Regions from separate parts of the Robertmurraya beringensis genome, predicted to be linked through region 2. Evidence: riboswitches for the same ligand, from Rfam matches in the RefSeq annotation. Region 2 holds a riboswitch; each other region holds the start of a gene.
What was found. Region 2 has a riboswitch for glycine ahead of ACFFHF_RS04805 (ACT domain-containing protein). Riboswitches for the same ligand answer to the same signal wherever they lie in the genome.
Positions count from the first base shown of each region.

Region 1 (10,132 bases), on a different contig from region 2:
TCATCTAGAACTCCTCTAAACTCCTCATCAACAAGCACTTTAGCCATCTTTTGGTCCCAATCAATTTCAAGAATAAACCCAAGACCTCTCGCGGGAAACTTTGGATCTTCTTTAATTGTAAGAACAACAAAATCTCCGTTCGATAATGTTAGCTTTTCCGTATCTTTAAATGTATAACGGTCAAGCATAACAAGTCTTGATACCCCTTTATGAGTAATCTTCATATCCGGGGTTACTGGATGCACCTGAGGAAACAAGCTAATGTCCTTGTTTAAGCTCTCGACATCAATATTCATTTTTCTTCCAAACGCAACAGACATACACACAACTCCTTTAAAATATACAAATGCTTCTTTTAATCTACTCTGTAAAAAACTACTAATAGAAATCCAGAATCTAGCGCAGCTAGGAATATTCTTAAATTACCACAGTCCAATGGTGAAATCAACTATATTGTCTACATATAGTATATATTTTTCCAAAACAACCACTATATATTGTGTTTAGTTCAAACACCTACAAATTTGTCAAACTCAAAAAAATTAAGAATCTAGCGAAAAGAGATGATTTTTGTAGATTTTCGAGCGAAAGCGATAAATTTTAACAAATTTCGCTCCTTGCTTTTTCTAATAATGAGACAAAACCTACGTACTATAGGCTTTTTTCCTATAACTTTACAAAAAAAAGAAAAGCGACATATTTCGACGCTTATCTTTTGAAATTCCACTCATCACTTTCATAACGTTCGCGCGCTAGTTTATGAACATAATCTAGCTGCTCTGCAGATAATACAAATGGTTTCAGCTCTATGTTTAGCCCTTGCTCGAATCCCTCTTTAAAAGCACGTTTGGCTTCCTCTACCTCTATTTTTCTTGAACTAATGTCATTAATGGCCACAGCCTTGTTACTAAAGGCTTTCTGCATTCGTTCTTTTACTCTTTCGTTTGGGTATTTAAAAAGACTAAACAGCTTATCCTCATCTATATCTAGTAGGATGGAACCATGCTGCAAAATAACACCTTTTTGTCTTGTTTGCGCACTTCCTGCCACTTTTCTTCCCTCTACAACGAGCTCATACCAGCTGGGTGCATCAAAGCAAACGGCTGAACGAGGATTTTTTAGAGAATCTCTTTCCTCAGCTGTTTTAGGAACCGCAAAGTAAGCATCTAACCCTAGTAACTGAAAACCTTTTAATATTCCTTCAGAAATCACTCGGTATGCTTCTGTTACCGTTTTAGGCATATCGGGATGTTCTTCTGTCACAATAACACTATACGTTAACTCTTGGTCATGAAGTACCCCTCTTCCACCTGTTGGTCTACGCACGAAACCGAGGTGATGTTCTTTTACCTTTTCAAGATCTATTTCCTTCTCAACCTTTTGGAAATATCCTATAGAAAGAGTAGCCGGATTCCAGCCATAAAAACGTATAATTGGCGGAATCTCACCTTTACTATGCCAATCAAGTAATGCTTCATCCAATGCCATATTAAAAGAAGGAGATCCTTCTCCTGAATCAATGAAACCCCATATTTCTTTGTTCATAATGAAACCTCTTTTTCTAATGTTGAAATCTAGCTCTATTAGCTTAACAAATGAATCGAGTGAAAGAAAGTAACAAGTACTCAGGAAATTAAGTTGTTCCTCTTTACCCAAAGTCACAACACCGATATAATATAACTTGGCGTGATGCTTGTTCGAAAGGAGACATGTAACTTTATGGATACTCTTTATTTTATCCTTATACTAGTAGTTGCCATTATCGCTTACTCTGTGATTACTTGGCTATACCAACGTAAAATTGTAAAAACACTGAATGAACAACAATTCCGTGAAGGCTATCGAAAAGCTCAACTAATTGATGTGCGTGAACCGAACGAGTATGAAGCGGGACATATCTTGGGAGCTAGAAACATTCCTCTTTCGCAGTTTAAAATGCGTATGAAAGAGATTCGTCCTGACAAACCGGTTTATCTATATTGCCAAAGTGGGATGAGAAGTGGCCGTGCTGCACAAACACTTTATCGTAAAGGCTATAAGGATCTTTCTCACCTTGAAGGCGGATTCAAAAAATGGTCTGGAAAAATTAAAGTGAAGTAATACAAAAGGATTCCAGCTCTACCCGAGCGGAGTCCTTTTTGTTTTTCCTAAAAAAACAAGCACGGCATCTGCCGTGCTTGTTTCCTATACCTCTTTATGCTTGATACCTTAAAATTGGCTTTCTCGCAGCTGTCGTTTCATCCAATCTTCCAACCACAGTTGTGTGTGGGGCTTCTTGAACGATTTCAGGGTTCTCTTCTGCTTCCTTTGCAATTTGAATCATTGCTTCGATAAATGCATCTAGAGTTTCCTTCGACTCTGTCTCTGTTGGTTCAATCATGATGCATTCCTCTACATTTAGTGGGAAGTAAATAGTTGGTGGGTGATATCCGAAGTCCAACAGGCGCTTCGCGATATCTAGCGTACGAACACCAAGTTTCTTTTGTCTCCTACCACTTAGTACGAACTCATGTTTACAATGTCTATCAAACGGTAAATCAAAATATGGTTCAAGACGTCTCATCATATAATTCGCATTTAATACCGCGTATTCCGTCACTGCTTTTAATCCATCAGGACCCATTGTACGAATATACGTATACGCTCTTACATTAATCCCAAAGTTACCATAGTACGGTTTTACTCGCCCAATCGACTGTGGACGATCGTAATCTAACACAAATTCTCCATCCTTCTTTGTAACGACTGGCTTTGGTAAGTATGCTATTAAATCTTTCTTCACCCCAACAGGACCCGACCCAGGACCTCCACCGCCATGTGGACCAGTGAATGTTTTATGAAGATTTAAATGAACCACATCAAAGCCCATATCTCCTGGTCTAGCTTTAGAAAGGACAGCATTTAAGTTTGCTCCATCATAATAAAGCTTTCCGCCAGCTTCGTGAACAATCTGCGCCATTTCAAGGATATTTTCTTCAAATAAACCTAGAGTATTTGGATTGGTTAGCATCAAGGCAGCAGTGTCTTCTCCAACAACACTTCTTAGGTCATTTAAATCCACTAATCCATTTTCATCAGATTTTACAGTGATGGTTTCAAAACCTGCGACGGTTGCTGAAGCTGGATTTGTTCCATGAGCGGAGTCAGGTACAATCACCTTTGTTCTTTTCGTGTCCCCGTTTGCTTCATGGAAGGCACGAATGAGCATAAGTCCCGTCCACTCACCATGTGCTCCTGCAGCAGGCTGTAATGTAACTTCATCCATACCCGTAATTTCAATTAGATGCTCCTGAAGATCGTACATAAGCTCCAATGCACCTTGAACAGAGCTCTCATCTTGAAGTGGGTGAATATGAGCAAAGCCAGCGATACGAGCGACGTTTTCGTTGATCTTTGGATTGTATTTCATCGTACAAGATCCAAGAGGATAAAAACCAGAGTCCACTCCATGATTTCTTTTTGAAAGAGCGGTGTAATGACGCATGATATCAAGCTCAGAAACCTCAGGTAAATTTGGTTCTTCAGCTCGCAAATATTCAGCTGGAATCAAATCATCTAAGTTTACCTCAGGGATATCCATCTCCGGGAGACTATACCCTACTCGGCCAGAGGTACTTAATTCAAAAATGAGCGCTTGGTCTTCCTTATGCATGATAATCCCCCATTCTATCAACAAACAGATCTATTTCTTCTTTTGTACGTAGTTCAGTCACTGCCACGAGCATGTGATTCTTTAACTCTGGATAATCACGACCGAGATCGTAACCTCCAATGATTCCTTCCTTTAATAGCTGTTGGTTTACTTCTTTCACAGGCTTATTTAAGACAACTACAAATTCATTAAAACATGGTCCATTAAAGGCAATGGTGAATCCTTTATTTTCAAATGCTTTCTTTGCATAGTGAGCTCTTTGGATATTGCTCACAGCCATCTCTTTGACGCCTTTTTTCCCTAAAGCCGTCATAGCTACCGAAGCAGCTAAAGCATTCAACGCTTGGTTTGAGCAAATATTAGATGTTGCCTTGTCACGTCGGATATGTTGTTCTCTTGCTTGAAGCGTTAAAACAAACCCTCTTCTTCCTTGATCATCTTTTGTTTGACCAACAAGACGACCAGGAATTTTACGAACCAATTTATTCGTTACAGCAAAATAACCGCAATGTGGTCCACCAAATGAAGTTGGAATTCCAAACGGCTGTGCATCTCCCGCTACAATATCAGCACCAAAGGCTCCCGGAGGTGTTAATGCACCAAGGGACAAAGGATTACTTGATACGACAAACATTGCTTTGTTCGCGTGAATGATTTCCTCGAGTTCTTTCATCGGCTCGATTCTTCCAAAGAAGTTTGGATACTGTACGATAACGGCTGCAATATCATCACCCATTTCGCTCTTTAACGCCTCTAAATCAGTAACACCATCTTGGTATGGAATCTCTACGACTTCTACGTATTGTCCTTTTGCATACGTCTTGACTACATCCTTTGTTTCCGGATGTACTGTACTAGAGAGAAGCACCTTTTTACGCTTCGTATGACCAGAGCTTAGCATCGCCGCTTCTGCCAAAGCGGTACCACCGTCATACATCGAAGAGTTAGCTACGTCCATACCTGTTAATTCACAAATCATTGTTTGAAATTCAAAGATCGCCTGTAACTCACCTTGTGAAATTTCTGGTTGATAAGGTGTATAGGCTGTGTAAAATTCTGAACGTGAAAGAACATGATCTACAATGACAGGCATGTAATGATCATACACACCAGCTCCTAAAAAGGAAGTATGTGAGCGTAAGTCGGCATTTTTAGAAGCCAAAAGAGTTAATTCTTTTAATAAGGCTGTCTCCGATTTAGCTTTTTTAATATTATATTCTCCCTTAAACTGTACACTTTCTGGAATATCGTTAAAAAGCTCCTGAACATCGGAAATTCCGATTTCTTCTAGCATGGCTTTTTTATCGGTTTCTGTCATTGGTAAGTAGCGATGCTTCATGACGTTTGTTCCTCCCTTATTTCTTTTCCCTTTTATAAAATGGTGTTGGTATCACTTTCACCTTCAAGCGTTTCCCACGAATCTCAATGGTTAGCTCCGACTCTGCAGATACGACTGTTGAATCCACTAACGCTAAGCCAATGTTTCTTTTCAACGTAGGTGATTGTGTTCCAGTTGTTACTTCTCCTACGAGTTGTTCACCCACATACACCGGATAACCATGTCTTGGTATGCCTCTGTCAATCATTTCAATGCCTATTAGTTTACGAGGGATTCCAGCTTCCTTTTGCTGCTTTAAAGCTTGCTTTCCAATAAAATCTACTTCCTTATTAACTTTCACAGCGAAACCAATACCAGCTTCTAACGGAGAAATCGTGGAAGAAAGCTCCTGACCATAAAGGGCCAAATTAGCTTCGAAGCGAAGGGTATCACGAGCGCCTAAGCCACAAGGAAGAACGCCGTCTTCTTTACCTGCCTCAAGAATGGTTTCCCATAGGAAAGTCGCATCTTCACTCTTACAGTACACCTCAAAGCCATCTTCTCCGGTGTACCCTGTTCTGGAAACAAGTGCCTCTTTTCCTCCGATGGATACTTTCTCTTGAAATTTAAAATATCCAATTGTCGAAAGGTCAGCTGTATCAACTAGCTTCTGAAGAACCTGTTCGGCAAGCGGGCCTTGAAGAGCTAGCTGGCCCATTTGTTCAGAAAGATTCAAAAGCGTTACATCCCCTTCAACACGATCGTTTAACCATGTAAAATCTTTTTCAATATTTGAAGCATTTACAACAAGCAGATAATGGTCGTGATTCAGTTTATAGATGAGAAGATCGTCGACCGTACCACCATTCTCGTAGCACATAGCAGTATATTGTGCATCACCTATTTGCAGCTTCGATACATCATTCGTCATCATTTTTTGGAGGTAGGCCAAACTGTCTGTCCCTTTCACTTCAATTTCTCCCATATGAGAAACATCGAACAATCCTGCCTTCGTTCTTACAGCCTCATGCTCTTCTTTAATGCTTGAAAATTGAACTGGCAGTTCCCATCCTCCAAAGTCAATGGTTTTCCCACCATATTGTTGATACACGTCAAAAAGCGGTGTTCTTTTTAGTTGCGCCACTATCATTTCCCCCTTTTCAAATCATAAAAAAAGGACAGAGACCCCCCTCTTTACTTAAGAAAGGTCTCTGTCCTGGCACCTGAAAGTTTACCGTTTGGCTGTCCCCTTTGGTGGCTTCAAATGATGAAGCGCTCTCCAGAGCTGCGTCAAACAAGAGTTCTTTTGCCTGAGAGATTCACAAATTTTTGTTTGCTCCTTCGGCGCTACTTAGAAGTAGTCTCTCCCCTTGTTCTCATTCGCATTATAAAATTTCCCAATTTGGATCATACTAAGCTGTACTATAGAACATTCGTCAAAATAAACTATAATGTGACAAATTTCAAAACTTTTAAGATATTATCATCCTACCATTTCGAAACCCATACGGCAATATATTTATCGATCAAAAAAGGGAGTTGTTTTTAATGACGGTAGAGATTGAGTTTGATTCTTCTTGGCAGGAGGGACTGGTAGAGAAAATTACAAATGACGGCCCTTGGGGGAACTTTGAGTTATATAAGCTAGCGGTAGAGGTAGAAAAACATACGGTTATTGATAATTTTGAGGGATTACAAGCTCCCAAACATCTCCCTAATTTAACACCGCTACCTCATCAGCTAGAAGTTGCCAAGCAAGTTGTTGAAAGTATGAACGGAAAAGCCATCCTTGCAGATGAAGTAGGTTTGGGGAAAACGATCGAAGCAGGGCTTATTTTAAAAGAATACATGATTAGAGGTCTTGTAAAAAAAGTCCTCATTCTTGTTCCCGCCTCCCTTGTTACCCAATGGTCATATGAATTAACAAGTAAATTTTATATTCCGGCAGTTGCACAACGTAAAAGCTATGTGTGGGAACAGTGTGATGTAGTTGTATCTTCCATCGATACAGCTAAACGTGCTCCACATCGAGAAATCATTCTCTCTCAAGATTATGATCTGATTATTATTGATGAAGCACATAAATTAAAAAACAATAAAACAAAAAACTATGAATTTGTACAAAGCTTAAAGAAAAAATTCTGTTTACTTCTAACAGCAACCCCTATTCAAAATCGAGTTGGTGAGATTTTCAACCTTGTCTCTCTCTTAAAACCTGGTCATCTAGGAAATGAATCTGTGTTTAATGAAAAATATAAGAAGGATTCCCGCGATATTAACGATAATGAACATTTAAAAGAGCTTGTAAATAAAGTGATGATTAGAAATCGTCGAGCAGACACAGGTATTGAATGGACGAAAAGACAAGTTGAAACCATTCCTATTGAGCTTACTAAGGAAGAGCAGGATTTGTATGATTCTGTTACTGAGCTACGATCAGAGGGAGACTGGACAACGACATCCGCTTTCTCAGTCATGACTCTTCAAAGAGAAGCATGCAGTAGTAGAGAGGCAGTGTTTTTCACATTAAAGAATATGCTTGAAAAGAAAGAAAACCCCTCGAAGGAATATCAGGATCAAATCACATATTTAATCGAGAAGGTAAACGCCGTTCATACGAATTCGAAGGCCGTCAAAGCTCTAGAATTGATTCAACAAGTAAATGATAAAGTCATTATTTTTACCGAATATCGAGCCACTCAGCTCTATCTTCAATGGTATCTAAAGCAAAATGGAATCAGTTCCGTACCCTTCCGTGGTGGATTTAAAAGAGGCAAAAAAGACTGGATGAGACAGCTTTTTGAAAACAATGTACAGGTCCTTATTGCAACCGAAGCAGGTGGAGAAGGAATTAATCTTCAGTTCTGTAATCATATCATTAATTTTGACCTGCCTTGGAATCCTATGAGACTAGAGCAACGTATCGGGAGAATTCACCGCCTAGGGCAAGAAAAAGACGTAATGATTTATAATTTTGCAACTAAAGGAACTGTGGAAGAACATGTTCTAAAGCTACTACATGAAAAAATAAATTTATTTGAAAAAGTAATTGGTGATCTCGATGATATTCTGACTCGGTTAGAGTTTGGTAGCTTTGAGGATCATCTATCAGATATATTCGGAAACTCCACCTCTGAAGGGGAAATGCGAATAAAAATGGACAATCTAGCTTCCATGATTCAATTTGCTGAAGAAGTAAAGGATGGTGATTATCGTGCAGCAACAGGAAATTCATAATTTTTTGGTGAAGTATTTTACTGCTAACCAATGTGAAATACTCGTAAATACCGGTTCATATATAACCGTACAATTAACAGTTGAATTAGATAAGGAATTGATGAATCGTCCGTTTTACTGGCATTACTTAGAAAAAACAGGTGGAGTTCCAAACCCTATGAAACTTACGCTTATTACGGATCAAAAAAAGACACCTGAAGATATTAAAGGCGAGGTCATCCATTTTGGCTCGCCAAGACTTCATCAAATATTTCATTCAACTAAAAACCTTGCTGGATATATTCGGCTTTATGAAGATCATCAAGCAACCATGGGTCAACAAGTACCATTACGTCCTTGGTTAGGTATGAACGTAAAAATCTCCTATCAATGTGATCGTAAAAGAGATGTCTTTCGGTCGATTGGTCTACAATTAATTAATGGTCAACTAATCGAGAACTTTCACGATGAACTGTTAAAATTACAATTAGCTCGCAAAATACCTGACTACTCCTTTACCTTATCACCACTTATTATGCCGAATAGTGGGGTAACACGAATTCAGAATATGATTCGTTCAAACATTCTTGAAGAAGATCATTCATGGGCAAACGATGCTAGAGAACGCTGGTCAAAAGACATGAAATTGCTGGAACATTTTTATGAAGAAGCGGAGGAAAAAGGAGAAAGCTATGAAAATGAAAAACGAGCCTTACAGGAGCAATACGAACCAAAAGTTCAGATTTCGATAATAAATGGCGGTATTTTTTATTTATCTGAAAAAGCAATTTAAAAGGGAACGACTCATTTGTCATTCCCTTTTAATGATTTCTCTCTTTTTCCTTTGTTCATCATAATGACATATGGAAGAATACCAAACCAACGAAAAGCAAACGCTTCTCTTGTTTCTTTTTTTTCCTTCCTCATCTTTTTTCTTTCTTCCTTTGGTTGATCAATATATTTTGTAATCGTTTGTGTAATGTATTTCACATAATCATTTACTGCGCTCATGTTTTTGCCTCCCTTTTTGTCCTTAACAGTATGACCAAATACAAGTTAACTAAACCCATAGGGAGCTACACTGGTAACAACCATTTTACTAATTTTCCGCTTCCCACCTCATACTGAGCTATTGCTTTAATCGATAGTGTACCCTGTGTCATAAAAAAAGTGACTTCAACATATTGGCTAGTAATCTGTTTTACCGTATACGTCACAGTGGTGTCTGAATATGTTGCTATTCCATCTACAGGAATCACAGCTCCTTCCATTTCCTCAGAGATCTTCTTCGATGTGAGCAAAAATAAGTACTGTCGTCTTTCTTGTTGATTAACTGAAGCCACTATCCCTTTTTCGGAAATGTACTGGTTAAACTCAATCGTTAAAAATAGAGAGACTAATAGAAAAATGCATAAACTTATAGGATACATAAACCCCTTTTCATTCATGGACCTCCCACCACCTGAAGAAAAGGAAACAGTTGATCCTCATATAAGACATTATTGTTACCTATAACAGAAATTGAGATACTTGTTTGATTTTGCCTGAACTCAACACTTTTAATATTTTGTAAAACTATTTCATGACCTTGAAATCGGACCAATCGACGGATGTATGGCCCATATTTCTCATACGTGACTAATTCCCCAACACTTTGTAAATAAAGCTTTCCGTTTTTCACCTCAACATAATCACAACCTTGAAGTTCCGTATTTAACTGACTAATAAAGAGCTCGAATTCTAATTGTTGTGTACGATTCGTAACATGGTTCATGTTCAAAATAATCGAAAAAATATAAGGTAAAAAAGAGGCAAGCATACAATAAATCGAGAAAGCTATCAACATCTCAATTAAAGTAAATCCGTGATTATTAAAAACTGTCACATAGGAGAACTTCCTTTTTAAAAGCATTTTCATATTTTACACACACCTCATTTTTAGACAC
Region 1 is NZ_JBHLUU010000015.1:344,104-354,235, reverse strand. Features, by position in the region: partial or broken gene ACFFHF_RS04095 (ribonucleotide reductase barrel domain-containing protein) at 1-320, opposite strand, end outside; gene lipM (octanoyltransferase LipM) at 709-1,545, opposite strand; gene ACFFHF_RS04085 (rhodanese-like domain-containing protein) at 1,720-2,100, shown strand; gene gcvPB (aminomethyl-transferring glycine dehydrogenase subunit GcvPB) at 2,195-3,652, opposite strand; gene gcvPA (aminomethyl-transferring glycine dehydrogenase subunit GcvPA) at 3,645-4,991, opposite strand; gene gcvT (glycine cleavage system aminomethyltransferase GcvT) at 5,008-6,120, opposite strand; glycine riboswitch at 6,259-6,350, opposite strand; gene ACFFHF_RS04065 (DEAD/DEAH box helicase) at 6,519-8,207, shown strand; gene ACFFHF_RS04060 (YqhG family protein) at 8,185-8,979, shown strand; gene ACFFHF_RS04055 (YqzE family protein) at 8,991-9,197, opposite strand; gene ACFFHF_RS04050 (hypothetical protein) at 9,263-9,634, opposite strand; gene comGF (competence type IV pilus minor pilin ComGF) at 9,631-10,071, opposite strand; gene comGE (competence type IV pilus minor pilin ComGE) at 10,058-10,132, opposite strand, start outside.
Region 1: linked by a shared signal. The riboswitch ahead of gcvT (glycine cleavage system aminomethyltransferase GcvT) and the one ahead of ACFFHF_RS04805 (ACT domain-containing protein) in region 2 are both predicted to bind glycine.

Region 2 (9,825 bases):
TTATGACCAAAATAGTGGATGATTAAACAAAGTGATGTCCAAGACTTCATAAAAAAAATTTTTAAATCGTTTAATATATAGCAACAACCTTCTTTTCAACATCAGAAGAATCTAATATACTCACATTAATAATCGAATTCCTATTACAAAAATCATTGTAAGCGTTATCAAATGGTGAGAGGAGACTAAACATGCAATCAACACAGGTATTAAACAAGAGTTATATTAACGGCGAATGGACGGAAGGAAAAAGTGAACGAACCTATGATATTTTAAATCCATATGATCATTCTGCGATTACCTCAGTACATCTTGCTACCAAAGAACAGCTAACTGAAGCATTCAATCATGCCCAAAGAGCTCAAAAAGAATGGGCCAAGTCTACCGTTGAAGATAGAAGAGCGGTTCTACATAAGGCTGCAGAATATTTAACTATGAATCGTGAAGAAATAGTTTCTATCATCGTACGAGAAACGGGTGGCACTTTTTTAAAGGCCAATGTGGAGTTACATCTTACCCTAGAATTTTTAGAGGAATCCATAAAATATGCTGATGAAATTTATAAATTAAAAGAAGTACCTGGATCACCTGAGAAATTACATCATATTTACCGTCTCCCACTGGGAGTTATTTCTTCTATTTCACCTTTTAATTTTCCAATGAATCTGTCTATGAGAACGATTGCTCCAGCAATTGCTTTAGGAAATAGCGTTGTTCATAAGCCAGATATCCAAGTGGGACTTTCAGGCGGGATCATCATTGCAAAAGCATTTGAATATGCCGGGCTGCCAAAAGGTGTTTTAAATGTGATTTTGTCTGATATTGAAGAAATTGGAGATGAGATGTTAACCAACCCTCAATCCAAGCTAATAAGCTTTACTGGCTCTTCTGCTGTCGGAAGACGTATTGGTGCCATCGCAGGACAAAATTTAAAACGTGTAGCTCTTGAATTAGGTGGAAACAGTCCATTTGTTGTCCTGTCAGATGCCGATGTCGAACAAGCTGTGAATGCTGCTATCTTTGGAAAGTTTATTCACCAAGGACAAATTTGTATGATTATTAACCGAATCATTGTTCATAAAGATAAATATGATGAGTTTGTTGATAAATTTGTAGCTAGAGCGAGAGAACTTCCGTTTGGAGATCCAAGTGATCCAAAGACAGTTATTGGGCCATTGGTTAACGAGCGCCAATTGGAAAAAGCCCTTCAATACATTGAAGAAGCGAAACTTGAAGGAGCAACTGTTGCTTTAGAAGGGAAACGAGTGGGTAACGTCCTTACTCCATTTGTTTTCACGAATGTCAATAATTCTAGTAAATTGGCACAAACCGAGTTATTTGCTCCTATTGCTACTATTATTAAGGCACAAACAGATAGTGAGGCCATTGAAATCGCTAACGATACTGATTATGGACTAAGTTCAGCCATATTTACAAAGGACTTAGCCCGGGGAGAAGAATTAGCCCTCCAAATTGATAGCGGGATGACACATATTAATGACCAAACCGTAAATGATGCTCCAAATATTCCATTCGGAGGAAATAAAGCTAGTGGATTAGGTCGATTCGGAAATCCATGGGTGGTCGAAGAATTCACAGTAACGAAATGGGTATCTATTCAAACAACAAACAGACAGTATCCATTCTAAATATTAATCAAAACTTGAAAGCACATGAGAATACAATTCGCTCTCATGTGCTTTCAAATTTCCACTTTTCTATTAATTTTTACTGCGCATTCGATCAAGCAGAACAGCAATGACAATGACTATCCCTTTTACGACTTGTTGCCAATAATAATCTACGTTAAGCAAGGTCATCCCATTTGTTAGTACAGCCACAATTAACACGCCAATGATGGTTCCTTGTATTCTTCCTCGTCCTCCTACAAAACTAGTACCACCAAGAACGACTGCTGCAATCGCATCCAGTTCAAACGCGATACCCACCATCGGCTGTCCAGAGAATAAGCGCCCTGCCATCACCACTCCACTAATACCTGCAAGCAAACCACTGATCGAGTAGACATTAATTAATGTACGATTCACTTTAATTCCGGTTAGATGGGCAGCCTCTTCGTTGCCGCCAATCGCATAGACATGGCGTCCAAACATCGTGTATTTCAATACGACAAACATGATGAGATAAACTATGGCCATGATATAGATCGGAGTATACATTCATTCATAAACGTGGATGTTTTTGATCGTTTATGCTCATTTTTGATTATATGTTCTTTTTTACCATTTTTCAATAACAATTTTCAGAAAAGTCAAAATCGAAATAGTCTTTTTTTATTTTTCTCAAATTTTAATTGACTGAATTATTATTTATTGATAATATCTAACTTAATTCAATACAGCCGCCATGATGGTAGTGGATCAAACTATTACCGGAGCAGCTTCTGGAGAGACCGTATGCATACGGCGCCGAAGGATTCACAATCTCAGGCAAAAGGACAGAAGAGAATGTTTGCATAATAATATTTTTGCACACTCTTCTTACCCGAGATTGGAGATACTCCAATCTTTTTTTATTTCAAAAAAATAATGAGGTGGAACAAATGGAAAGAAGACGTGCAGTGGTAAGTGTGATCGGAAAGGACAAGGTTGGCATTATTTCTAAAGTAACAACGATTCTTGCTGATAATAACATGAATATTTTGGATATCAGCCAAACTATTTTACAAGACTTTTTTACGATGATGATGATTATTGATGTGACCGGTAACGAAAATTTGTCACAACTCCGTGACCAACTGGATTTAGTTGGGGAGGAAATGGACTTAAAAATAAACATTCAGCTTGAAGAGATTTTTCAAGCGATGCACAGAATTTAGTTAGGTGGGGACAGACTATGACAATTGCAATGGATGAAATCCTTCAAACTATACGAATGGTTCAGATGGAAAACCTAGATATTCGAACCGTAACAATGGGAATCAGTCTCCGTGATTGTGCGGATTCCGATTTCCATAAAATGCAGCAAAATGTATTTCATAAAATTACTACTTATGCTAAGGATTTAACGAAAGTAGCAGTAGAAACAGAAAAAGAATTTGGCGTGCCGATTATTAATAAGCGTATATCTATTACGCCCATTGCTGAAATCCTAGGAAACGCAACCGTTGAACAAACGGTAGAGCTTGCAAAAACACTTGATCTAGCGGCAAAGCAATTAGGTGTGGATTTTATCGGAGGATTCTCTGCCCTAGTTCACAAAGGTTTTTCTAAAGGTGATGAGACCTTACTTAAAGCCTTGCCAGAAGCACTTAGTGTAACAGAAAGAGTTTGCGCCTCTGTTTCAGTGGCGACTACTCGTACCGGTATTAATATGGATGCGGTTAAGCAATTAGGTTTTGTTATCAAAGAAGCAGCCGAGCGGACAAAGGATCAAAATGGAATTGCTTGTGCTAAGCTCGTTGTGTTTTGTAATCCTGTTGAAGATAATCCATTTATGGCTGGAGCTTTTCATGGAGCTGGAGAAGGCGAAGCGGTTATTAACGTTGGTGTTAGTGGCCCTGGTGTCGTATTGAACGCGTTAAAAAAACACCCACATGCTGACCTTGGAGAAGTATCTGATATTATCAAAAAAACAGCGTTCAAAATTACACGTGCAGGTGAGCTTATTGGTAGAGTGGTAGCCGAGAGGCTCGATATTCCGTTTGGGATTATGGACCTCTCTTTGGCTCCTACCAATGCCATTAATGATAGTGTTGCAGAAATCTTAGAGGAAATTGGCCTTGAGCGCGTGGGTACGCATGGAACGATCGCAGCCTTGGCCCTCATGAATGACGCGGTGAAAAAAGGTGGAGCCATGGCCAGTTCTTATGTTGGTGGATTAAGTGGAGCTTTTATTCCGGTCAGTGAAGATAATGGAATGATTCGAGGAATTATCGACGGTGCTTTAAGTTTATCAAAACTTGAAGCAATGACATGCGTCTGTTCAGTTGGACTTGATATGATTGCTATAACAGGAGATGTTACGCCTGCTACCCTATCCGCAATGATTGCAGATGAAGCAGCTATCGGAATGATAAACAAAAAAACAACAGCAGTAAGGGTCATCCCTGTACCTGGAAAGCAAGAAGGAGAAATGGTTGAATTTGGAGGACTACTTGGGAGAGCACCCGTTATGGGGGTAAATCCATTCAGCTCACAGAATATGATTAATCGCGGCGGAAGAATTCCCGCACCCCTACAAGCACTGATTAATTAATTTTAGAATTAAGAAAAAAACAGTGTTTTCAAATTTTCCATACGTCGAGATTCTCTACTAGAAAAAATCCCACCTTCCTATATAGAAGGTGGATTTTTTCATTATGTTCCTATTGAAGGACTTCTTCTCCTTGAAATATCCGATAGGCTGGAACGATGGTGTCGGAGACTATTTCTTTTCCTTTTTCACGAATGAAGTCCAGTTTATAGTAGGAGTCAAATCGTTGGCTGATTTCTGTTTTCACGAGCTCGGGCGGAGTGACAACGATAAATTGGAACTTTAACTTATCGGCAACTGCAAAGATTGGGTCAAGGACATGTGTGGATGCAGCTTGTCCGAACGGATTATCGCAGACTAAAGGAACCCAGCTTTGATCGGTTTCGCTTTTAACTGATAATAACATCATCATCATCACCATGCGAGCTGATAACTTTTGTCCACCACTGCCATCCGATTTTGTCTTAGAACCTTGATTAATGGTCTGCCAAGTGGAGTAATGCTCTCTTTGCGGTTTCCCATACATAAAGGCATTATCCGTTCTCATATTATAGACAAGTAGCTCAGGATATCGATTTCTCAGTGATACAAACAAAATTTGCTCGTCACTAATAAGCTGTTTAATTTCCTGGTCTAATAATCGATTATGATCATCAATCATATCAAATTGCTTTGTAATTTTATTTATCGCTGAAACAAAGTGCTGCTTTAATAACGGTTCAATATCTTCCGCCTTTTTAGGCAGGATGTCTTCTTTTAATTGGACGAGAGGGAAAGATCCTCGTTCATTTTTCAACTTCATTTTCACAATCATGGAACGAATGGCTTCTGAAATACTCATCACTTTCATACTAGCACGGCTAGCCCAGAAGTTTTGAGCCTTTTCTGCCCTTTCTTTGTCTCGTTCTAATTGTTCTAAACCACTTTGTGAGAATCGCTTCATATTTTTCACAATGCTTTGAATATGCGAGTAATGCCTTGTATCCATATGGTCTAATGTCGTTAACACTTCATTCTTAAAACGAATCTCCCAATCTTTTCCTTCAATTGCAAGCTTTAAGTTACGCAAGGATTGATCAATTTTTGCATGCTTTTCTTGTCCTTCTTCTAAAATCTCTTGATGTTTTTCGCACCAGGATAAGATACATGCTTTCCCTTGAGTCTTAATTAACTCTAGCTCATGTTCGGTAAAGACTGCTGCATCTTCCTTTAAGATCACGGATAGAGTTAACAAGTCCCCTTCATAACTAGCAATATTGGTTTCTGTTTCTTTCTGACGTTTTTCCGTCTTCTTTACTTCATCCTTCGTTATCTTCGTTTGGTCTTTTATTTCTACTTCCTTTACTTCTAAGTCAAGATCTGCCCATTCTTCAGGCTGTCTTTCATGCTTAGCTATCTTTTTTCCAGTCTTTTCACGCTGTTCAGTCGCATGCTGCAACGATGTTTCAGCCACCGTTACAGCCGTTCCTTGTTCACGTTCTTCCTTTTCCGCAGCCTTTGCTTCCTTCTGTGCCGTTTGCAGCATATTTTCTAAGATACTAATAGGTTCGTCAGGTGCAGAGGCCTTTTCCCACTCCTCATTTGCTGCTTTGAGTTTTTTCTCTAATTTTGTTTGCTGCTTTTGTTCGGTTTCTTTCTTTGCTTGAATAACGAGCAACTCTCTAGCTTGTTCTTCCTTTGATTTTTGAAGCTGTTTCAACTCTTCCATTCTCCCATTTATCTCTTCTAATAAATGAGTGGATAGGCGTGGAACTTCTTCACTTTGGTCGACTTTTTCATCAGGTGGAAAAGCTGCTCCTTCCATAAAGAACGCAATCTCCTTTATATTCTGTTCGGTTGTCAGCTTCCATTCTACATACGTATGATTCCACTTGGTTTGCAGCTCCACAATCTGTTGGTGCTCTTTTCCTAATTCTTGTTGCTGTAGGACCAAGGCTTCCTTTAGTTTCTCTTTTTCTTCTTTCACCCGTTTATTTTCTTGATGAAGTGTTTTTTCTTTTTCAAACTCCTCTAATGTTTCCACATCTTTTGTAAGCTTTTCTATTTTTCGCTTTGTGTGTTCCAATTGCTCTTTTAACTGAAGCTGAAATTCCTTTTCCTTTTCTTGTTGAATGATGATTTCCTGCAAATTAGCTTTCTTAGTAAGAAGAGCGTTCTGTTCCTGATTAAGTTTTTTTACGATATCACTAGATAATTCGCCTGATAAAAACCGATCGATTTCTTTTAACATACGACGTAAGGAGTTTTCTGTTTTTTCAATCTCAATCAGTGTATCTTTCTTTTCTTCTATTTGTTTAGCCATACTAATTTTCCAGTGGGTGAATTGATTCTTATCCGATAACAACTCTTTTTCGGTTCCGTTAATGATGACAAAGGAAGATGGGTGATTGTCGCTGTTCATTTCCTCACGCATGAAAATCGGAACCGGACTTTTAAACATTCTTCCTGATAGAACCTGCTGATTAATTTTTTGCCACTGATGCTGACTTACGACTAAACCGTACGGAAGGAGCGGATATGTTAAGCAATAATTCGCCATATCTTCTGCACGTAATGATTGAAGAAACTGTGTACCATAAAACACATCAATGCCTGTCTTCTCGTCGATCCATTCTTTTAATTCTTTTACATCTTTATTAGCAATCCAAAACCCCTCATCATTTAAGGAATGATCAAGCTGCGTTTCCCAAAGTTCTTTTTTAATTTGTTCCCCTTGTTGTCTGTTACCCGCCAGAAGTTCTTCTATCTGTAACGCATACTTTGATAAAAGAGAGTGAGTAAACGGTGCTGTGACATCATCTAATAAACCATGAAGCTTATCTAATAGTTTTGATTCTCTTTGCTCTTGCTCGTTATTTGCTACCTTTAATTCCGTGCACTTTTCTTCTGAAAACTGAATGGATTGGACGAGCGTACCATGGGAAGAGGCAAGTGAATTTTGCTTTTCACTAGATTCTTTATCTTTTGCTTGTATCTCTTCTAAGCTCGTGTTTTTGTCCTCAATTTGTTTTGAGAAAGACTCGATCAAGCCCTTTAAGTCATACGTTAAGCGGTCACCAAATTCTTTGATGAGTGCCTCATCTTTTGATTCAAAAGCATGTATTTGTGTATAAAGAAAATCCATTTCCGTACTAATTTGCGCGATTTCTTTTGTCTTCTGCTTATCCTGTTGCGAGAGCTCCGTTTCTTTTTTCTTTAAGAACTTCTGATAGCCCAAGTACTGCCTTACACCTTCTTGTATGGTTAGATAAGAATGCTCCCATTGTTGTGCTACTTCTTTTTTGATTTCATCCATTCTTTGATTCACTTGCTCTAAGCCACTATTTTGCTCTAAGATGGCAATCTGCTGTGACAGGGAACGAATCGTTTGTTCGTTCTCACTCCACTCTTTCAATAATAACTGAAAGACGAGCTGTTCTTTTCGTTCCAGTTTCTCTTTCACTATTTCTTGAGAGGAGGTGTGTTTTTTTCTTTCTTCTACTAATTTCTTATCCCACGCCATTACCTCTCGATGAGCTTTTGCATACTCCAAATTATCTTTTTGATAGCGTAGGTCTTCTTGCTTGAGTGTTAACTTCTCTAGGTCTTTTTCTAAAGTAAGTAACATTTCCGTTTCTGTTGTCTTCAAAAGTTCTAATGCACCAAGAAGTTGTCTTCCGACCTTGATACTTTCCTGAACAATTTCTTTATGTTCGACCCCTTTAGCTAAATGCTCTTCAAAGGGAACAATATCTTCTAAAAATTCTTTATGGGCTTGCTCTCTTTTTAAAAGAACAGGCAGATCCTTGGCAATACTAGCCTGACTCTTAAAAATCTCGACCAGATCATTCTTTTGGTGTTCCGTTCGATGCAAGACTTGACTAACGGTAGGAATAATTCGTTTTTGGAAAAGGGAATGATCATCTTCAGCTCCCTCAAAATATTTTCCTACTCCACCTTCATCCTTGTTGATATCCTTCATAATGTCCCAATCTTTACGGTTAATTCCGTATGTATCAAGGATGCGATAGTGCTTCTTTATATCTTTATAAACGTCATATCCATTCCATTTCAGATAATCTTTCAAACTTTCACTGTCAGCAACCTCGTCATTTTCATAAAGTGGAATATGCTCAACGGCGGCCTCTTCTTTCCGTTCAAATTCTCTCGTGTAAAATGTAATATTAGGGAGAATCTTTGCTTCCTGCTCTAAAGATTTACTTTCATTTCCACCTTCTTCACTCATCGAAATTCTCTGTTCAGCAGAGAACATTCCTCCAGTGATTAGATGTCTGCGATCGGCACCGTCTAGTTCCCATTGAATGAGAACATGAAAGGTATAAGGAATAAACTGCTCTTTATTATTAAAGAAAAATTGCTGATAATAACGATTGTTTTGTTTTCCCCAAGATGTTCCAGGTTTGAGAATTTGGAAGACCGTTTGCAGAAACACCCCTTTTCCGCCCCCGTTCATCATAGCGATGAGACCATTAGTTGACGTTTCTTCATTATGGAAGTTAAAGGTCGTATCTTTATATTGCTTTTGCATGCCATCATATTTCAGGCCAACAATTCTAATTCGATGGATTTTCGGCATGCTCATTCTCCTCTGATGTCATTAATTTTTTTAAAACTTCGTAACGGTCATAATCATGATACAAGTATTCAATTCTCTCAAATAGCTCCTGTTTTGGAATCACCTTTGGAATATCATCCCGATCCAGAATGACGATTAACCCTTCTGTCTCTAATAACCGCATAGCGCTGGCAATTAATCCGATTCTCGTTCTTCTATTGCCTTTTTTCAATCCATAATCCTCGGTGTCGACCTCCATGTATTTCCATGTAGTCACCATTTCCTTCATATCGAGTCGTTCTTCTTCTCCGAAATTAGGTTTCACTTTAAGAATCTTCTCCCAATTCATCATCAAGTCATTAACATACCGTTCTAAGGCATAGTAGCTAATGCCTTCCCGTTTCGTTCGAATTTTTGCCGCCTGGTTGCGGTCTATCGATGCTAAGAATGACATGATGATCACGCTGATCAGGTGAAAATGTTTTTTCGTTTCGATCTGGCGATGCTTCTCTTTCATATGAGTGAAATTCGTTGCAAACACCGAGCCAGTTGGCTGAACGACTAAATGGATGCGTTTGGGCGATTCAATGATATACGTACCTGATTCGTCTGCTAATAATAAAACCGTCTGTCTGACTTCCGGGTCAAAGAAGGTTTGGAAGTGTTCACTATTTTCTTCGATGACTTTATCTTTTAATAACGTAAAATAGACCGCTGACGCTTTTTTGATCGTTTCAGCATTCATCGTTTCTCCTCCTCTATACATAATTTAAAAGGGGTGATTTTTGTTTGGTACCAAACGATAGGGTCGGCTTCAGGATCAAACATGGTAAAGATTTTTGATCCTTCAAACACTTGAAATTGTGGATATTCTTTCATTAATTTATGGAGAAGAATTTCTCTTTCATCGCTCAGTGTTTCTTCCTTCCGGTGCAGCACTTGAACCTTTAACGGCTTTTTATCAAACATCATCCATAAATCAATCGTTTCAGATTCCTCGAACCACAAATCCTGCACTTCTAATGGCATGGTTGCAAGATCGGATAATGAAAACT
Region 2 is NZ_JBHLUU010000016.1:92,881-102,705, forward strand. Features, by position in the region: gene ACFFHF_RS04795 (aldehyde dehydrogenase family protein) at 192-1,649, shown strand; gene ACFFHF_RS04800 (ABC transporter permease subunit) at 1,722-2,159, opposite strand; glycine riboswitch at 2,395-2,472, shown strand; gene ACFFHF_RS04805 (ACT domain-containing protein) at 2,564-2,839, shown strand; gene ACFFHF_RS04810 (PFL family protein) at 2,857-4,218, shown strand; gene ACFFHF_RS04815 (coiled-coil domain-containing protein) at 4,328-8,791, opposite strand; gene ACFFHF_RS04820 (DUF6063 family protein) at 8,769-9,515, opposite strand; gene ACFFHF_RS04825 (hypothetical protein) at 9,512-9,825, opposite strand, start outside.

Region 3 (10,132 bases), on a different contig from region 2:
TCAAGGAGGTTCATTAAGAAGACAATTGTTAACGGATCCAACCATTAAAGAGATTGCAGAAAAATACGCTGTACAACCCTTACAAATCGCTCTCGCATGGACAATCCGTTCTAACGATTGTCTAGCTATTCCAAAAGCTGTTCAAGAAGAACATGTACTAGCAAATGCGAAAGCTACTATAATTGAATTAACAAAAGAGGATTTAAATAGACTTGATGAGGTATTTCCGCAACCGACTAGAAAAATGCCTTTGGACATTATATAGAAATTTTAGAGGATAGACAAAGAAGAGGGGATTGTATATGTTAACAGAGGTATTGGAAGATTTACTCCAGATGCAGCCTCTTGTATGAAAATTAGCTTTTTAGGAACAGCTTAACATTGACAAATAAAACTGTTCCTAAAAACATTTTTTCTGAAATAAAACCGATTAAACCACACCTTGACGTAATGTAAAAATTATTCAACTATTTTTTATTACGAAAAGGTAGAAGCAGGGAATTCATCAATTTTCATACGAAGTAAACTATAAGGTTTCTGTCGCAGGTCTTTTCCATAATGAAACCTTGCCTGCCGGTGTAATTGGTTCACAATAACATATAAGTATTGATCCGGCCCAATTGAAAACGTATCTGGCCATAAAATTCTCGGATCATGAGCGATTGTTTCCATTATGCCATTCGGCAATATCTTTCGAATACTGTTGTTTTCATAGTCTCCGGCATAAATGGTTCCTTTTGCCCCAGTGATCATTCCATCAGACGCACCTTTTTCTCCCCAGTACTCCACCTGATAAGGTAGTTCTATGTCGGGTATCGTTCTGTCTCTTAGAGCTTCTGTTGAGATCGAATACAAATGCCGACTGGTAAGTGGACAGTAAAATAAAATCTTTCCATCGGGAGAAATCGCTATACCATCAGACGCCAATTTAAATGGAGATGTGGATCCATCTTTGTTTCGGTTCATCAAAATTTCACCTTCTACTTTCGGCAAAAAATAAGGGTCGGGTGAAGTTGAATTAGCTCCATTTAACCGTCTAAACGCCTTTCCATTTTCTAAATCTACAACGATAATAGCTCCTGGTCCTTTGGAAGATGAATCCGTTATATAGGCATAACCGGCTTTTCCAACACGAAAATCGAATCGGACATCATTCAGATAAGTTGTTGGAAGGACAACATCTTCTGTAAAGGTATATACTTTTCTTATTGTATTGGTTTTTAAATCAACAGCGACTAATTTTGCCCCTCCTTTAATTGGTTCAGAAAAATTCGGTGCCGCTGTATCTAATACCCAAAGTGTTCCTCTTCCATCCGCAACTACACTTTGGACACTGATAAAAGACATTGTGATATTACCCTGATAACCCAAATTGGTTTCTAAACTAGGATAAGGCTGCAAAGTATCCCCAACAATTTCCGCAACAGTGAATTTAACGTCGTCTCCCCATTTCGGAAAGCAAATGAAAATACGACCGGTTTCTGATACGCTAACACCTGTCGGCATAGCTCCATAAAATTCATAGACTAGTTCTAACTTACCGAAATATTTTTCCATAGGTAACATAGGCTTCATGATGTCCTCCTCAAAAATTTCGCACGGGATATCACCTATATATGATTTAAAATATTTTTAGTGCCTGGTTCATAATGGGCTAAAATTTTTACATATAGTAGATAAGAATGATGAATACGGACATGATGCTAAAATACTGAATAATAATTTCTAATGGATTAGCACTCCTGTTTCACCACAGAGTAGATTTGATAAAAGGATTAAAAAAGGAAGTATGATCTATGTGTAAAAAGATGGAAAATAGGGAAGTTTAATAAATAAAAAGGAATAAGATATGATAGGACTTTTTATTGCCATTATTACTTTTAATTTTATTGCCTTTAAAACAGTGAAAAGATTCACTACAAACCAAATTGTGCATATATGGATCTTTACAATTGCTTTTCAGTGTATTTTTGATCTAATTGTTGAATTTAAATATCATGCCTATTGGTATTTTGATAAGCAGGTCGATTGGTTAGGGATGCTTGCTCATACAGTACTTATTCCTCCAGTTAATATGATGTTTCTGAATTGGTTTCCTTTTTATCAATCGGTTTGGAAAAAATTCATTTATATGTTCTTCTGGGTGATTGGAATATTAATTTATGAAACCTTAACCCTGCTGCCTGAACCTTGGGGATATTTCCACTATGGTTGGTGGAGGATTTGGCATGCAGCCATTGTGGACCCGATTTTACTCCTTATATTGTTAGGATACTATAAATGGATTTGTAAATTAGAAATGCAACTATTAGAAAATACCATTCAAAAGTAAAATGCTCTTTTTGAGGGCATTTTTTTTAAGGTTTTCTTAAGGTTCGTCTTTAATAATTACTGAAGTTTACGGCAAAGGATATCCAAAAGGATTAAAGGGGGAGGAAAAATACCGTTAGAAGCTCGTATTATGGCAGTGGCTGATGCCTTTTTAAAAAGGATTGGTAAAACAAATACGAATCTATATCCAAGCAAGAAACTGATCGATCGAATTATCAAAAGGTCGGTTCATAGTGTGTAAAAATAAGATTGATCATCATCTCACAAAAATATTCTTGACCAACGAAAAGAATACTGCTAAAATTACAAATTATCGTAGAATAATAGCTTGAGAGTTTGTTGAAAAAACAAATCTCAGCTGTAAATAATTTAATCAAGCAAGCTATGAATGTTATGGGTCAAACTATAACAGGAGCGGCTTCTGGAGAGATCGCGTATTGCGACGCCGAAGGGTTCACAATCTCAGGCAAAAGGACAGAAGAGTAAAGATACTATTTGGTATGAATGAAAGAGTAAGTAAGTTCTCTTTTTATCATTTAACCATGTGTATTTGTTATTCTGACGTTTTAAGAGATTGGAGGGAACTCCAGTCTCTTTTTTTATGGCTATTATTACTACAATAACAATTGAAAAAAACGGAGGAATATCAAGTGGCACAGCATGAATTAAAAAGGGAACTGAAAAATCGACATGTACAGCTAATCGCAATTGGTGGAACGATTGGTACAGGATTGTTTTTAGGTTCAGGAAAAGCAATTTCATTAGCAGGTCCCTCTATCATCTTAGCTTATTTAATCGTAGGGATAGCAACCTTTTTTGTTATGAGAGCATTAGGGGAGCTTTTGTTATCGAATGCGGGTTATCAATCCTTTACCGATTTTGCAGTCGACTATATTGGACCATGGGCAGGCTTTGTGACAGGATGGACATACTGGTTCTGTTGGATTATGACGGCGATGGCCGATATTATTGCAGTAGGAATGTATGTGCAGTATTGGTTTGACATCCCACAATGGGTACCAGCGCTTATCTGTTTAATCATTTTATTAGGGTTGAATCTTTTAACAGTAAAGCTTTTTGGAGAATTAGAATTTTGGTTTGCGATTATTAAGGTTATCACCATTCTTGCTTTAATTGTGATTGGAGTGGTTTTACTTGTAATTGGATTTAAAACAGACGCAGGAACGGTTTCGATACAAAATTTATGGCAACACGGAGGGTTTTTCCCGAATGGAATTAGCGGCTTTTTATTTTCTTTCCAAATGGTCGTATTTGCTTTTGTTGGAGTAGAGTTGGTTGGTGTATCAGCTGCAGAAACAGCAAATCCAAAGAAAAATATTCCTTCAGCCATTAATAAAATTCCATTAAGAATTCTATTCTTTTATGTGGGTGCTTTAATTGTCCTGCTTAGTATAAATCCATGGAACCAATTGAATGCAGATACAAGTCCCTTTGTTAAGACCTTTACTTTAGTTGGTATTCCCGTTGCGGCCGGGATCATTAACTTTGTCGTATTAACTTCTGCTGCCTCTGCTAGTAATAGTGGATTATTTTCTACCAGTCGAATTATGTTTAACTTAGGACGTCAAAACGGTGGAAGAGGTATGCTTGCAAAGTTAAACAAAAATGCAGTGCCAAGTAATGCATTATTCATTTCAACGGTCATTGTTTCGGTCGGGACACTATTGAGTAAACTGATCCCTGAGCAAGCCTTTGGAATTGTAACGACCATTAGTGCAATTTGTTTCATTTGGGTGTGGAGCATAATTTTAATCTCTCATATTAGATATAAGAAAACTCGTCCAGATCTACATCAAAAATCAATATTTAAAGCTCCATTAACACCTTTTATTAACTATGTCGTACTAGCTCTTTTTGCCTTTATTTTGCTCGTAATGCTAATTTCAGAATCCACACGTGCAGCATTATTGTTAACACCATTATGGTTTGTTTTGTTATTTGGTTTGTATTTCTTTAAAAGAAAGAAATCGGTGTAATAGTGTAAGACACTTTGTCAGGAGAGGCAAGGTGTTTTCTTTTTTTTAGGCTCTTTTCTAAAACATTGTTGCTATAAACACACCTTTAGGAAATTAACTATATGTTTAGACAGCAATCAAAATTTTTTCATCCTTAGAAAAGAGCTACTCTTCAAATAGACCAATAAACCCAGCGTTATACCAAAAACAACAATCTTTACGAAACCAGCCTTTTTTTATATATAAAAGTAGAACAAGCAATTGTTCATAAAACTCAACATAGGATAATAGCATTATGTTCTCTAAAAAGATTTTCTTGAAGGTGTAGGGGGGGCACGATGAAAAAGACATGGTTGTTAGGCTTTGGGTTTTTTAGCATTAGTATCGGTTGGTCGCTGTATAACGGATTTGTACCATTTTTTCTTGAAAATTATTTAGCGAGCACGGCACTGATTGGTTTTTTAATGACCATTGATAACTATATTGCTTTATTTTTACAGCCTTATATTGGGCAACGCAGTGATCGGACGAATACAACCTATGGCAGACGAATGCCTTACTTACTTGTGGGAATCCCTCTAGCTGCTTTGTTTTTTGCACTAATTCCATTTCACAATAGTCTTTTAACTTTAATTATTTTTATGTTGTGCATGAACCTGTCGATGGCTATATTTAGATCTCCAACCATCGCTCTCATGCCAGATATCACACCAGAATACCAGCGAACAAAAGCAAATGGAATTATTAATTTTATGGGTGGCGTTGGTGCCATATTGGCATTTAGTGTGGGCTCTTATTTGTTTAGTGTGAATGAATCCACGCCTTTTTTAGCTGTTAGCGTCATATTTTTGGTAGCATTATGGGTTTTGTACAAAAACATTATTGAAAGACGGGATGCCCTCTTCTATTCAGTTACAACTGCACCGAAGCTCAGCTATAAAAGTGAGTTAAATCGTCCAACGATCATTTTATTAGCGGCAATCTTTTTCTGGTTTATTGCGATACAAGGGATGGAAGCCTTGTTTACTTTATACGGAGTAAGTGAACTAGGCTTAACCAAAACCGCATCTGCCTTTTCATTAGCCTTCTTTTCATTAAGCTTTGTTTTGTCGGCCATTCCTTCGGGGTTGCTGGGGGCTAAGTATGGAAAGAAAAGAATGATTATCATAGGAATAATGGGTTTGATTTTTGTGTTTTTATTGTTAACTACTGTTCAAACCGTTCTATTTCTTCGGATCCTTTTATTCGCGGGTGGAGTTTTTTGGGCCTGTATTAATATTAATGCTTATCCATATATTGTCTCGACAGGTAGCGAACATAGTTATGGAACTAGAACGGGTTTATATTATTTAGTTTCTTCGCTGTCGGCCATTATTTCACCACCCATATTAGGGGTCTTTATTGATCTCTTTGGTTTTGGAATTTTGTTTTATGCTGCTGCGGGAAGTATGGTGGTTGCGTTGGTTTGTATGTTGAAAGTGAAGAAGTCGGATAAACATATTGGTTTTGAAAGATAAGAGCTCTTGAACAAGTCAAGAGCTCTTTAATAAATTACACACCTGGAAACCAACCAGGGCTATTGATAATGGCATTCCATAGAGGGTCAGGAATAACTAATTCCTTCTGCTTCTCTTTGTTTATTTTTGTTACAATCTCATTCTCTCTGTTTTCAGAGATTTTTTGAACCCAGTCTGGATCAATGATTAGTTCTCTTCCTAAGGCGAGAAGAGGAACCCCCGTCGCAAACGCTTTACGTGCATCTTCAGCTGTGTAAATAGAACCTACTCCAATCAAAGGAACACGATCATTTATGGTTTCTAGTAAATACTCAATTCTACTCTTAGAGAGATCTTCTACTCCTCTATGTGGGGTGGAAAAGAAATCCATTAATGATACATGTAGATAATGAAGGTCTTTATCAGCTAAGGCGTCGATTAATTTCAAGGTGTCACCCATTGTAATTCCTGGCGTTTCAGGTTCCTCAGGGGAAAAACGATATCCTATTAAAAAGGGAGATTGTGCACTTTCTCGGACAACACGTTTTACCTCATTTACAACTTCCAGAGGAAAAGTCATCCGTTTTTCCAAACTGCCACCGAACCGGTCTTCTCTTCGATTGGAATGAGGGGAAAAGAATTGCTGTATTAAATAACCGTTTGCTCCATGAATCTCAACCCCATCAAACCCGGCTTCAATCGCTCGACGGGTAGTTTCACCAAACGCTTTGATCATTTCTTGAACTTCTTCTTCTGTTAAGGCTCGGGGATTTATATTTGGTTCTTCTGTGGAGACACCGCCTCTTTCAGCGGGAATATCACTGGCACTTACAATTTCACCGTTTGGAACAAGCTCGGGAGGACACATTCTTCCTCCGTGAAAGATTTGGAGGATCGCTTTTGCTCCTTGCTGCTGTATAGCCTCGGCTATACGGCGTAAACTAGGAATCATTTCATCGCGATCTCCACCAAACTCTCCGTGAAATCCCTTCCCATTTGCTGTTACATATGTACAGGCAGTAATAACCATGCTAACTCCTGCTGAGCGTCTCGCGTAATAATAAACTTCAGCATCCGTCACTGTGCCGTCTGGATTGGAAGAGAAATTGGTCATTGGTGCCATGACCATTCGGTTTTTTAATGTGATTCCATTCGAAAAACGAAAGGGGGACAACAAGTCTTCATTTTTTACACTCATATAAGAATTCCTCCTAAGTTTTGTACTTTACTATACTCACCTACAAATAACATTTTATGTTTACCTGTTATTTATTTTCTTGACCGATCATAAACAGACATTTATAATTAGTAAAAATCATGATAGCTCTTCTTAATGTCCTGGAGACAAGGGGAAGGGAAATCATTTGTAATTATTAATTTTGTTTGGTTGCTTATGTAAACACAGTGTATGTGAGTATAGAAGAGACCAGCGATGATGAATTTTTATCACCGCTGGTCTCTTTTTTATTGGGCAATTTTCTAAACTGAAGGAGGTTTTTTATTTGAATCGTTGGTTAGTGGTGTTGGGGGCCGTTCTCATTCAAATTAATTTAGGGGCGGTGTATGCTTGGAGTCTTTTTAATCAGCCGCTTATCGATAAGTTTGGTTGGGCTAGGGAAGATGTGGTTGTTACTTTTTCGATCACGATTGCTGTTTTTGCATTTGCAACCATTTTTGCTGGTAGACTGCAAGATCATATTGGACCGAGGTGGGTCGCAACAATTGGAGGTTTATTGCTAGGGATTGGATTGCTGCTATCAAGTCAAGCAACTTCCCTATTACAGCTCTATTTCTTCTATGGTGTTATCGGAGGAATTGGGATTGGAATGACCTACGTTTGTCCACTATCCGCATGTGTAAAGTGGTTTCCTGATAAAAGAGGATTTATAAGTGGTGTAGCTGTCGCAGGATTTGGACTAGGTGGTCTGATTTACAAACCATTGATTGGATATCTTATTGAATTATCAGGAGTTTCTTCAACTTTTATGTATTTAGGAATCATATATTTATTGTTTGTTATTGCTGGGGCACAGTTGCTCAAAAATCCAACAGAGGAGCAGGTAGTAAAGTATCAACCTAAACAACAAACATCTATTAATCAGGTAAAAACATTTGTAGATACGAGCAATCAGTTTACACCTAAACAAATGCTTCGAACTCAACAGTTTTATTTATTATGGTTCATGTTTTTATTTGGTAGTGTTTCTGGTTTAATGGTGATTAGTTTTGCTGTCGACATCGGAGTTGAGATGGCAAATCTAGAACTTGAACAAGCAGGAAATGCGGTTATGGTGATTGCCCTGTTTAATGCGGCAGGACGTATTGTATGGGGAAAACTATCCGATCGTTTTGGACGGAAATCTACATTAATCACCATTTATGGCTTAACAGCCGGAATGATGTTTTATATGAGTACAGGAATGATGAACTATGCTCTGTTTTTAATGGCTGTTTCTTTAATTGGATTTTGCTTCGGTGGTTTTCTCGCTCTTTTCCCATCTGTTACTGCAGACTATTTTGGTGTACGAAACATGGGAAGTAACTACGGCTTTATGTATCAAGCCTACGGGTTATCTGCGTTTGTTGGGCCGATGGTTGTGAAGTCCCTTCCGTTTACCTCTGCTTTTTTACTAGCGGGTTGTATCTGTATTGTGGCAATTATTTTGGCAAGAGTGATTGAAGTACCAAAGATCATTCCTGGAGAAAGGCTTCTTGAAAGAGAAGCATAATATAAGGCAAAAAACCGAGTACTTCCCAAAATGTACTCGGTTTTTTTGCTATAAGATCATAAGGCTTTGACCTGTTCTTGAACTTTTTGTAAGACCCGATGACAAAGAAAGCTGATACAAAAAGCACAAACACTATAGATGAATAAAAAAGTAATTTGCCAAAAATAAAGGAGTAACCCTGTAGCCACCATACATATCAAGGACAAAAACGTGGTTGGTAAGAATCTTAGAGAAAAGAAAAATGAGTTTTTGACGAGATCGATTGTTTTCATTCGGTAGTGAGCAATCATCGGAAAAATATAAATCGTTGTTATTAATAATATAAATCCGATCAGTAAAAAGATAGAATAGAAGATAGGTTGTAAAGACCCGAGGCTATTCATTAAAGTAAAGTCTAAAAATAATAGACCGGAGAGCACTAACCAAATCAACCCAAGCACAAAGCTTTGTTTGAAGTTTTCTTTGAAAAATTTCATATACGAACGAAAGACACTATAGTCCTTGTGGATAATCCATTGTCGAGTGACACAGTACATTGCAACGGTCGCAGGGAAAATAGTGATAACTGGAAGACAAAAAATAAGCCATAAAATATTAAGTTGAAAAAAAGCGGTTACAATTTCTAGCATTCTAAAAAAAGCATTGTTTTCGTATTTCATCATTTTTTCACCAAGTTTCTTATTTTCTAGGATTATGATAAAAATAGCATATTCTTACCGATAAAAAAAGCTGGAATTTCTGTCACGTATTACGAGAGGAGAAGATTATGACGATTAAAGCACTATTTTTTGATTTGGACGATACCTTACATGACTCGCAATACCCTTTTGAAAAAACGGTAGAAGAACTGCTCCCGGAACTAGTTTCAGAATTAAATATGAATGAACTATCTATAAAGTTTAGAGAGGCAAGTGACTGGTTGTGGAAGGACTATGTGGCAGGGAACATGTCTCTTGTCGACCTTCGAACGAAGAGGATTATGTTAGCGTTAAAAAGGATGGATATAACGATCAATACTGAGATGGCTCAATTGTTTCAAAAGCAATACGAGTATAATCAGAGTCAGCTTAAGATGTTTCCGGAGGTACCCGATCTTCTAGGAAAACTGAAAAAGAAGGGTATTACCGTAGGAATGATCACAAACGGTCCGGTCGAGCATCAGCATAGTAAAATTTCTTCTTTAGGGCTGAAAAGTCATATTCCAAATGATCTTATTTTTGTATCTGATGGAGTGGGGGTGGCTAAGCCTAATCCAGATATCTTTCATCATGTGAGTAAACATGTAAATTTATTGCCTCATGAATTACTATACGTAGGTGATTCTTGGGAGAACGATATTGTTGGCTCATCGAAAGCGGGCTGGCATTCGCTTTGGTTTAACCATCGAAAAAAAGAGCCTGAAACCAACCATAAGCCTTTAGCAGTTATCCATAATCTATCAAGCATTTTGGATTACCTATAACAGAGCACCAACCCAACCTAATAAAGAAAGAACCCTGCGCCAATTACACGCAGGGTTCGTACCATCTAAATCAGACTAGTCTTTTTCAAGTCCATGGTTGAACTTCGCACGACAAGTTCAGGCTCATAAATCTTCGAT
Region 3 is NZ_JBHLUU010000103.1:12,093-22,224, reverse strand. Features, by position in the region: gene ACFFHF_RS14560 (aldo/keto reductase) at 1-265, shown strand, start outside; gene ACFFHF_RS14555 (L-dopachrome tautomerase-related protein) at 478-1,575, opposite strand; gene ACFFHF_RS14550 (hypothetical protein) at 1,850-2,332, shown strand; glycine riboswitch at 2,743-2,819, shown strand; gene ACFFHF_RS14545 (amino acid permease) at 2,982-4,328, shown strand; gene ACFFHF_RS14540 (SLC45 family MFS transporter) at 4,646-5,824, shown strand; gene ACFFHF_RS14535 (NADH-dependent flavin oxidoreductase) at 5,859-7,001, opposite strand; gene ACFFHF_RS14530 (L-lactate MFS transporter) at 7,306-8,532, shown strand; gene ACFFHF_RS14525 (YesL family protein) at 8,589-9,161, opposite strand; gene ACFFHF_RS14520 (HAD family hydrolase) at 9,299-9,994, shown strand; partial or broken gene ACFFHF_RS14515 (substrate-binding domain-containing protein) at 10,060-10,132, opposite strand, start outside.
Region 3: linked by a shared signal. The riboswitch ahead of ACFFHF_RS14545 (amino acid permease) and the one ahead of ACFFHF_RS04805 (ACT domain-containing protein) in region 2 are both predicted to bind glycine.